Regions from separate parts of the Carnobacterium mobile DSM 4848 genome, predicted to be linked through region 2. Evidence: riboswitches for the same ligand, from Rfam matches in the RefSeq annotation. Region 2 holds a riboswitch; the other holds the start of a gene.
What was found. A riboswitch is a leader RNA that binds a small molecule or an ion and turns the genes downstream of it on or off. The one in region 2 is predicted to bind lysine.
Positions count from the first base shown of each region.

Region 1 (5,315 bases), 1.1 Mb from region 2:
CAAACTCCAAGAATAAATAAAGAGATTCTTTTTGAACCCGCTGCTTTTGCAGTGGGTCTTTTTTTCTGTTCCTCTTATTAAAGGATTTAGTCTTACAGTTTTGAAATCCAAGTCTTCCGAAGAATTTTAAGAATAGGACGGATAGTTAAGAAGATACTGGCTAATAAATAAATAACACTACCATAAACAGCGGGAGCGCCAAAAAGATTCAATAAACTACCAGCTACAAACATTAATCCAGTGATAACATCATTCGTTAATGAAATAATTTGGTACTTTTGTTGGAAATAAATCTTGAAACGTTTGGATTTAATGACAACATCATTTTTTTTGCGATTGATTTTTGGCATATCTGTTCTTCCTTTCTTAATCGGTTATTTTTTATTGTTTACTATATATTTATTTTATCAAATACCGTTTGAAAACTCAGGTGATAAGGTAGTTCAACTTATCCAGTTGCGTTGGAGAGTTGAGGAGAGATAGACCCCGCCCATCAAGTTTTTGGTCCATCCATAAATAGTTAAAGCACTTCAATAGCACTCCTCTAATGGAAACGCTAGAATAGAGAAAAAGAATAGTGATTACAAACATTAATTTGAATAGAGGGTGATCCGTTATGTATGGAAGTATTGTGTTAAAGGTTGCTTTTGGATTAATCGGGTTATTGTTTTTTACCCGTTTATTAGGGAAAAAAAGTATGTCTGATATTACACCATTTGATTTAATTTATACTTTGGTGCTGGGAGGGCTTTTGGAAGAATCAATCTATGATGAAAAGATCCGTTTAATCCATTTTTTTCTAGCTTTGACGGTATGGGGAGTTATGATTTACAGTATTGAAACGTTTGTACAAAAAAATGATAGAATCAATAAATGGATCAAAGGCGAGCCCTGCGTTTTAGTGCAGGATGGTCAGCTGAATATTAAAGGATTGAACAGCAACCACGTAGAAATGGAACAGTTAAGAACGATGATGAGGCAGCAAAACTGTTTTTCTTTGCAAGAAGCAAAACATGTGATTCTTGAAACAGGTGGAACGATCAGTGTGATGAAAAATGAAAAAGAAGATACGATATTGACCATTCTTTTAATCGATGAAGGGAAAATAAGTGAAAAAGCATTAGAAAGTATTCATAAAACAGAAGATTGGTTACGGGAACGATTAAGAAAAGAAGGACAGATGCAAATAGCGGAAATTGCATATGCTGAGTGGTCGAGCGAACGAGGTCTATATATTAAAACTTATGCTGATTCAATAAAAGAGCCTTATGAAATTGATGGGTAATAAATAAAAATAACCTATCCTTTCTTTAGACAAAAAGGATAGGACGTTTTTTTAATCAAAGGCTACAGCGATCATCAATGCGTCAATTGGATCAACTACTTGATCAATAACATAGACTGTTGTTCCGTCTTGCCAAAGGATCCGGTTGGTTTCACGCTCGGAATCAAGATGAGCATAACCATGAGGGTTAGGAACCGGAAGACTGTTCTCTTCTAAGAACTCTACTGCTTCTTTCGCTAATTCAGTACCTTGTTCGCTATTTGAGGTTCTGGCATGGACAGCCAAAGCCCATTGGCCTTCATTCCAGCCAGTATAAACAGAACCGGCTCCTGCGTCTTGATAGCCGGTAATATCATACCCTAGATCGACTTCTTGTCCGCCTTGTTCACTGAACGTTTGATGGACTATTTGATCGTCAGCTTCTTTTTGAGAAGGATATTGTTGAACCGTTAATTGGGCAATTTTTTCAGCTGAACTGGTGCTATTCGTTAACTGCTGATTGTTAATCGGGATTGGTTCATCACTTTCATAAAAGACAACAGCATAGGTACCCGCTTCGGATGAAGTAGTCGCACTTAGATGTTTGCCCTCTTTCATTGGGAGTTGTTTAGGTAAATGGATAGGCGCATCGGTATAGAGTTCATTTTCAATGGCTTCAAGAACCTCTTGTTGAGATAAAGCAGCTGGTTGTTCGCTCGAACTTGTTGATGAAGCCGCACTTGATTGATTGGCTGCTTCACTGCTGGAACTTTCTTCAACTGTGCTTTCCTGACTGCTGCTTTGGCTAGTTTCTTCTGCAGAACTTGCTTGAGAAGATGTGTTAGTTGTTTCATTATCAGGGGCGTTGTTCATTGAACAGCCGGCTAATACTGCCATTGTGATAAATGCAGGAAACAAAGCTTTTTTATTTATCATAAAATCATCCTTGTACATTATATTTAAGGTTTTAGTCTTCCGACAAAAAAAGGAAAACCTTATGAACCTAAGTTGTTTCTTAGTTGGTATTTCCTCAATTATTTGAGAAAATATACTTAATGGATTGAGAGGTGGATCGTCCCATCCTTCGTTAAAATGAAAAAGTTTTCTATTTTATTATAAAAGATCTGAACCATGATATCTAATGATCTGTTTTATTATTATCAGGAAAAAAAAGGCAACATCTTCTTAGCTTTCTTTAAACCGATGAATGATTTCTGCTAAAGATTCCTGCAAAGTGATGGCAGGACGTTTTAACAACAAGGGCAAGCCTTCACTTATGAACAGGGATTGCAAGAGACTCTGTAGGAACACCTTTTTTTAATAATGCCTCAACTACTTTAGTACCTAACATACCGGTGGCGCCAGTGACTAAAATTTTCATATGAAACCCTCCTTTAGTTAAGAAGTGAAAACGCTTGTGTATACAAATAGTTTACGCTTGATTAAACAGTTAATCAACTTAAAGACAATAAGCGAATTTCTCTGCTAGTGACAAATAACAACGTATTCTTTTAAGGCAAGAAGAAAAGAGGTCAAAAACTGTATTAAAATCGGATGTGGATTAGCAGAATGCAGTGTCAAAATGTAAAAAATACTGTATACTAAAGGATAAGATTTTAAAAAAAATAAAGATAGAGGCGCGGTTTTTAAGAGTACAACTAGTGAGAGGGCACGATGAAGTAGTTGGAAAGGGAAAATCGCCGAAGTGTTTAACAGTGCCAAACTGTTGGATGCTGGGGCTGAACAGAATATGTTCAGCACTGTCACAAAATTTCAGGCATGAATTTGTGGAGGACTATCAACAAAGGGTACTGAATTGTGTGAATCTATACATAAAGTGCGCCTTGAGTTGAATAGAACTCAAGGCGTTTTTTTGCGTTCAAATTAAGAAAGGGAGTAAGAAAATGAAGAAGAAAATTGGTTTGGTTTCAGCATTAGCAATTTTTATGGTAGTTGCTGCTAATATGGATTTCTCAAATGGAAACGGTTCTGGTGTCAATTATGGGTGGTTTACATTAGTACCGCCTTTTGTTTCGATAATATTAGCCTTTGTAACTAAAAATGTTATTATCTCATTATTTATCGGTATTTTTTCAGGAGCATATGTCCTTCATTTAGCAACGAGCAATTCTTTTTTTGCGATAATACAAGCATTTTTAAGCGTTGTAGATTATGCGTTGACTTCTTTGGCTGATCCTTGGAATGCGGGGATTATTCTCCAAGTCTTAACAATAGGCGGATTAATAGCCTTGATGACTAAAATGGGAGGTGCAAAAGCTGTTGCTTCTGCTTTGTCAAACAAAGCTAAAGGTCCTAAAAGTGCCCAAGTGATTACGTGGATTTTGGGTATACTGATGTTTTTTGATGATTACGCTAATTCCTTAATTGTTGGACCTGTGATGAGGCCAGTGACAGATGAAAAACATGTCTCTAGAGAAAAATTAGCCTTTATTGTTGATGCAACGGCAGCTCCGATTGCCGGGATAGCCTTAATTTCAACTTGGGTAGGGTATGAAGTAGGTTTGATCAAGGAGGGGTATGAAGCGATTGGCCAAACAGTCAATGCTTATGGTATTTTTGTTCAAACGTTACCTTATCGATTTTATAATTTCTTAATGTTGGCTTTTGTATTAGCGACTATTCTATTATTAAAAGAATTTGGGCCCATGCTGAACGCTGAAAAAAAAGCACGTAATCGTACTTTATATGATGAAGATGAGTTGAATATGGTCTCGTCAAAAGAAATTGATGAGATGGAACCAGCTGAAGGAACAAAATTAAGCATTTGGAATATGATTATTCCAATCGGTACGTTAATTGTAGCAGCTTTCGTTGGTTTTTATTTCAATGGATACAATGCAATCATAGAAAATGGAGAAGCTGCGGCTATAGCAGTTCTGAAAGCAAGTCCTTTGTCTCTTTTAGCTATCCAAGAAGCTTTTGGTGCTTCGGATGCGAGTATCGTGTTGTTTCAGGCAGCTTTATTGGCAAGCCTCGTAGCCATGACGATGGGTGTATCACAAAAGACCTTTACTTGGGGTGAAGCAGTCGATACTTGGATCAATGGAATGAAATCTTTGATTATCACGGGAGCAATTTTATTGCTGGCTTGGTCATTGAGCGCCGTTATCAGAGAATTAGGTACAGCAGAATTTTTAGTATCTTTGTTATCCGATACAATGCCCGTATTCTTACTGCCGTCTATCGTCTTTATTCTAGGGTCAATTATTTCGTTTGCGACTGGGACGTCTTATGGCGCAATGGGAATTTTAATGCCGCTGGCTATTCCTTTATCAGCAGCATTATCCAACAATCCTGATTTTATTATTATCACAACTGGAGCCGTTTTGACAGGTGCTATTTTCGGAGACCATTGTTCACCGATTTCCGATACAACTATTTTGTCATCGATGGGAGCAGGAGCAGACCATTTAGAACATGTAAAGACCCAATTGTTGTATGCGATCGTGGTTGCAGCCATCGCTATTATTTTTGGGTTTATTCCTGCTGGTTTAGGGCTATCCGTTTGGATCGTGCTACCGATGGCATTGATCGTGACAGTGGCTGTTGTTTACTTCTTTGGCAAACGTGTGACTCAATCCGTTTCTGAAATCCTAAAATGAAAAATATGAAAAGGACTAAAGTGCTATCTTTTGATTAGAAAAATAAAGTATGTCAAACTATACTTACTAACGAATTGGGGGTATTAAAATGGCAGATGAAAGAGAAAAAGCGTTAAAAATTATTTCTAAAAACAGTATTGGCGTCTTATCCACTGTTTCAGACAACAAACCCAAAGCTTATTATATGACCTTTTTTAATGAAGGTTTTGTTTTATATACATTAACAGATAAAAGAACCACCAAAGTGAAAGAGTTAGAAGAAAATCCAAATGCATTTGTATTGTTAGGATATGAAGAAGGCGTTTTAAATAAAGATTATGTAGAGATCGAAGGTAAGCTTTCTCTTACAGATGATCAGTCTCTAATCGATCATCTATGGAGCGCGTATATGAACGTTATCTTTGATGGGAAAGATGATCCGAATATTC
Region 1 covers NZ_JQMR01000001.1:1,394,298-1,399,612, reverse strand. Annotated here, with positions in the region: gene BR87_RS06520 (YrhK family protein) at 93-350, opposite strand; gene BR87_RS06515 (DUF421 domain-containing protein) at 617-1,285, shown strand; gene BR87_RS06510 (hypothetical protein) at 1,337-2,200, opposite strand; gene BR87_RS13030 (NAD-dependent epimerase/dehydratase family protein) at 2,535-2,645, opposite strand; lysine riboswitch at 2,889-3,070, shown strand; gene BR87_RS06505 (Na+/H+ antiporter NhaC family protein) at 3,169-4,887, shown strand; gene BR87_RS06500 (pyridoxamine 5'-phosphate oxidase family protein) at 4,976-5,315, shown strand, end outside.
Region 1: it holds a riboswitch for lysine, as region 2 does, so the genes downstream of both, BR87_RS06505 (Na+/H+ antiporter NhaC family protein) here and dapF (diaminopimelate epimerase) in region 2, are expected to answer to the same signal.

Region 2 (5,315 bases):
GAAGTTCGTGGAACAGATGAAGATGGTAATCTAGGAGCAGTAGAAACTCAACTAGAACCTCAAATCTTAAATACGGTTAATGTAGGAAAAACGGAATTTTCCCGCGCGCAGCAAGGAATGTACCAAGTAGTCCATGGAGCAAACGGTTCAGCGAGAAGTGCTTTTATCGGTGCTGAATACGATGCTGCAGGAAAAACAGGAACAGCTGAAGCGAGTTACTTTGGGCCTGTAGAAAGTGCCCAAGGATCTTCGGTAGAAAATCGGACATTTATTGGGTATGCTCCTTTTGATGATCCGCAAATTGCGGTTACAGTAGTGGTACCGTATTTACCGTTACCAAATACGAATAAAGAAAACACAAGTATTGCTCGTCAAGTATTTGATGCGTATTTCCGTGTAGGAAAGTATAAAAACTTAGATGCTGAAGTAGCCAAAGATGCTGATTCAGATGACGCTGAAGAATAGAAAAATCAACAAAAAGCACAAAAAACCGCTAATTAATTAGCGGTTTTTTGTGTACTTAAGGTTAACGGCCCATTAAGCTATCTGCGATTTGCTGAAAATCCATTTCGCTAGTTACTTCATAAGAACCGGGACGTAAAAGCGAAATATAATCATTTTCTTCAAGGAATGTTTCAAATTCAGATGAATCCTTAATAATTCCTTGATCTTCTAATTGTTGCACAGCAACACTACTTGGATCACCGTCATTAATGACGATCGTTGTCTTAACGACTTCTGGCTTGCTTGATTCGCTTGATGTTGTGGCTGAATCTTCTTCTTTTGGTTTTTCAGAAGAAGCTGTTTCAGTGTCCTTTGAATTTTCTTTATCTTCAGTCAAGTTCGCAACTTCTGTTTCAGCTAGCAAACTTTCATATTTTTCTTTGTAGGATGCTTCTTCTTTGCTTAGTGTAACAGAATCATTTTTAGTCGAATGATCAGCACTTACCTGTGGCTCGTAAAGGAAAAGACGGTATCCAGCCAGAACGATGGCAGAAATCAAAAAACCGAGTGCCATGTAACGTAATGTGGGTTTACTCATTCAAAAAGCTCCTTCTTTTAAGTTTTTATTTTGTATTGATATAGTCATCTATCACAACTTTAATGGTTGCCTCTGATAATCTCGTTTGATTGGCAATATCCTCGATCGCTACTCCTTGAGTATATAAAGTGATCACATGTTTTTTTAATACGTCATGTATTTTTGCTGATGTAGCTGTTTCTTCTGAATGAATATTTAATTCTTCTTCAAGAACAGCAACGCGTTTTTTTAATTGGTAGATGTCTTGTAATAATTGAAGAGATAATTCTTCAAATTCTTCTTTAATTTTTTCACCATTATCTTTTTTATAAAAAGACCATCCAATCAATGCAATGGCAATAACTAATAAGATAATCACTATTATCCATAAATCCACTATTTTCACCTCTTTTATTTAAACTTCAAGTTTAATTTTACCATATTATCTTTTAGAAACATAGAATGTAAAAAAAACTTAATAAAGATATAGCAGCTTTATTATATTAGCTAAATGGCAGAAATTTTAGAATGAGACGAACTATTTTTTAGCTTGAACTCTTTATTGACAGCCTAAAACATTAACGGTAAAATAAAAAAAATAATAATACCATGCGAAAAGAGGCTGCGTCATGTCAAGAGTACCTAGGGAAAGGGGCTGACGCCGAAGTATAATGATACTGGGCCCATGTTGAATAAATATGGGACTATTTTTCTAACGTTGCCCAATGATAGAAAAATGTGCTTTAGCTTGGTAGGGCGACTGCAGGTAGTAACAGCCGTGAGCATTCGCTTACGGCTGTTTTTTTAGAAAGCAGACTAATTTTTTTGTTTTAGAGAAAATTAGAAATAAAAGTTTTCTACTAATGGATAAGGGAATAATGCTATTTCTATTCATTAGAGCTAAGGGAAGTCAGAGGAAACTAGAGCTTTCAGAAGGAGGAAATTATGAAGTTTATTAAGTACCATGGAACGGGAAATGATTTTATTTTTGTGGATGATAAAAATATAGATGAAAGCCAACTGCCAGAAATTGCAAAGAAAGTATGCCACCGTTTTTTTGGAATAGGCGCTGATGGCCTTATGATGGCAGGAGAATCAACAAAAGCTGATATTAAAATGAATTATTACAATCAAGATGGATCGGTTGCTCCTATGTGTGGGAATGGACTACGTTGTTTCGGAAGATATGTTCATGAAACGGGTATTCTTGCTGAAGAGAGATTTATGGTGGAAACATTGGCTGGAATTTTATCGGTTGATGTAAGCCGCGGTTATAAAGACATTGTTATCGATTTAAACAAACCCACCTATAGGCTTGACTATCCTGATACAGTACATCCATTGACCAACGGAAATAGTATATCGCTAATCGTCAATGGAAGAGAGTATGAGATGGATGTCCTGTTCTTAGGCACTTTACATGGCATCATCTTGACTGCTGACAAAGTACCTGATGAAGATGCTTATGCTCTTTGTCACCATGAATTTTTTCCTAAATGGATAAACGTTAATTTTGTCCAAATTTTGGACCGGAAAAATATCAAGCTTCGTACTTATGAACGCGGAGTCGGATATACTCTTGCTTGCGGAACCGGAGCTGCTTCTTCACAGGTCATCGCTCATAAAAAAGGGTTAACGGATGAAAAAGTGAAAGTTCATGTTGATGGCGGAGAACTGAATGTTTTATTTGCTGATTCAGTTATCCTTAGTGGTCCAGCAGTAAAAGTTGCTGTAGGCGAAATAATGTTAGAAAATATTGGATAAGTGAGACTAGCTAATAAGAAAAAAAGGAAAGCAAACAAACTGCTTTTTATATGAGAAAATAGAATTATGAAGAAACCAGGAGGAATAACAATGAATGAGAGCTTTTTAACAGATGCCTATGAAATAGCAGCTTATATCAAAGCCGCTAAAAAGAAAACACCCGTTAAATTATACGTTATTGGAGAGTTAGATGGAGTTTCGTATGAGGGACTCAAGATTTTTGGAAGCGGAAGAAGCTTTACTATCTTTGGTGAAGCGGAAGATATCCGGGCATTTATAGAAATAAACAAAGAAAAAATAGTAGATACTGTATTGGAATATGACAGACGCAACTCTGCTATACCACTTTTGGATATTACTCATATTGATGCTCGCATTGAACCCGGAGCTCATATCAGAGATCATGTTACTATCCAAAAAGGAGCAGTTATTATGATGGGGGCTATCCTCAATATTGGGGCGATTATTGGAGAAAATACAATGATCGATATGAACGCTGTAATAGGAGCTCGCGGAATCATTGGTAAAAATTGTCATATTGGAGCTGGTGCAGTTATAGCAGGAGTACTTGAACCCCCATCAAATTCACCGGTTATTATTCATGATGATGTGCTTGTCGGCGCTAATGCAGTTGTAATTGAAGGAGTGACTATCGGAAAAGGCGCAGTGGTTGCTGCTGGTGCGATAGTTCTAGAAGATGTTCCTGAAAATACCGTTGTTGCTGGTTCTCCTGCGAGAATTATAAAAATAAAGGATGAAAAAACAAGTAAAAAAACAGCACTTATGGAAGGTTTGAGGTGAAGAGACAATGGCTTTAATCGATGACGATAAGAAATATGTTTTAAATCTTTATAATCGTTTACCACTGGAAATCATTGATGCAGAAGGAATGTATCTAACAGATGTTGATGGAAGAAAATTTTTAGATTTTTATTCAGGTATTGCGGTAAATATTTTAGGACATAAACATCCAAAGATCATGGAAGCTGTAAAAAAGCAGGTAGACAGCTATTTACACCTTTCTAATTACTTTGTCGCACCCTCTACCGTAGAACTTGCTAAAAGCCTCGTTGAAAATAGTTTTGCTAGTAAAGTGTTCTTTGCCAATTCAGGAACAGAAGCTAACGAAGCCATGATTAAATTAGCAAAAAAATATGGCAGAGAAAAAGATCCGGATAAAGTGAATTTTGTTAGTTTGGAGAGCGGGTTCCATGGACGGACAATAGGAGGGCTTAGTTTAACAGGCAATGAAAAATATAAAGCACAATTTGCACCAGTTATGCCAGGAGTAAAACATGTTCCGTTAAATGATCTTTCTGCTTTAGAGAACGCAGTGGATGAACAGACGTGTGGGATTATGTTCGAAGTCGTTCAAGGCGAAGCAGGCATTCGATTAGTTACAGAAGAGTTTATCAATAAAGTGAAAATATTAGCTCAAAAATATGATGTACTTATTCTTATTGATGAAGTTCAAACAGGTCTTTTTCGAACGGGCAAGCTTTTTGCTTATGAATATTTCGATATCGTACCTGATATTGTAACTCTTGCGAAAGGGCTTGGAGGCGGCTTGCCGATTGGCGCTATGTTGGTTAGTGAAAGGTTAGAAGAAGTACTGAGTCCAGGGGATCACGGAACGACCTTCGGCGGAAATCCTGTTGCTGCAGCTGCAGGAAAAGCTTTGCTTGACGTAATTCTGGAAAATGACTTTCAAGAACATATCCATCGTATGTCACAACTTCTTTTTACAGAGCTGGTAAAATTACAACAAAAGTATCCAACTATTATTTTAGAAGTACGTGGATTAGGCCTCATGATTGGAGTTGATGTGGGAATTCATGCCGCTAAAATCAAAGACGCCGCCTTTAAAAAAGGCGTGTTGTTGAATGTTACAGGAAAATCAGTTATCCGGTTATTACCTGCTTTTGTGGTTGAAGAAAAGGATATTCAATTATTTTTGGATACATTTGAAGAAGTAATGGAAGAATTGGGGAATTGAATGTGAAAATAGAAGAGTTAACTGAAACTGTTACCACCATAAGAAGAGAGTTGCATCAAATACCTGAAATTGGCTTTAACCTGCCAAAGACTTCGGCTTATGTGAAAAAAAAGCTGCTGGAATATGGATACGAACCTTGTAGTGTAGCACAGACAGGTTGGATAGCTGTTCTTGAAGGTAAGACAACTGAAGCGATAGCTTTTCGCTCAGATATGGACGCTTTAGAAGTGGCAGAAGAAACCGGCATGAGTTTTGCTTCTCAGCATGCTGGCAGAATGCATGCTTGTGGTCATGATGGGCACATGGCCCTTCTTCTAGGCTTTGCAAAGTATTTGAAATCACTCCCTGAATTAAAAAAGACTGTAGTATTGATTTTTCAGCCGGCTGAAGAAGGCCCTGGCGGAGCAAAAGTAATTATGGAATCAGGTATCCTTCAAAAACTTAATGTCAATAAAATTTATGGTTATCATGTCTATCCAGATCTTCCTGAAGGGAAAATTGGATTAGCTACGGGACCGCTTATGGCTAGAAATG
Region 2 covers NZ_JQMR01000001.1:303,042-308,356, forward strand. Annotated here, with positions in the region: gene BR87_RS01355 (peptidoglycan D,D-transpeptidase FtsI family protein) at 1-465, shown strand, start outside; gene BR87_RS01360 (hypothetical protein) at 527-1,042, opposite strand; gene BR87_RS01365 (hypothetical protein) at 1,068-1,418, opposite strand; lysine riboswitch at 1,630-1,773, shown strand; gene dapF (diaminopimelate epimerase) at 1,967-2,785, shown strand; gene dapD (2,3,4,5-tetrahydropyridine-2,6-dicarboxylate N-acetyltransferase) at 2,876-3,586, shown strand; gene BR87_RS01380 (aspartate aminotransferase family protein) at 3,594-4,781, shown strand; gene BR87_RS01385 (M20 metallopeptidase family protein) at 4,784-5,315, shown strand, end outside.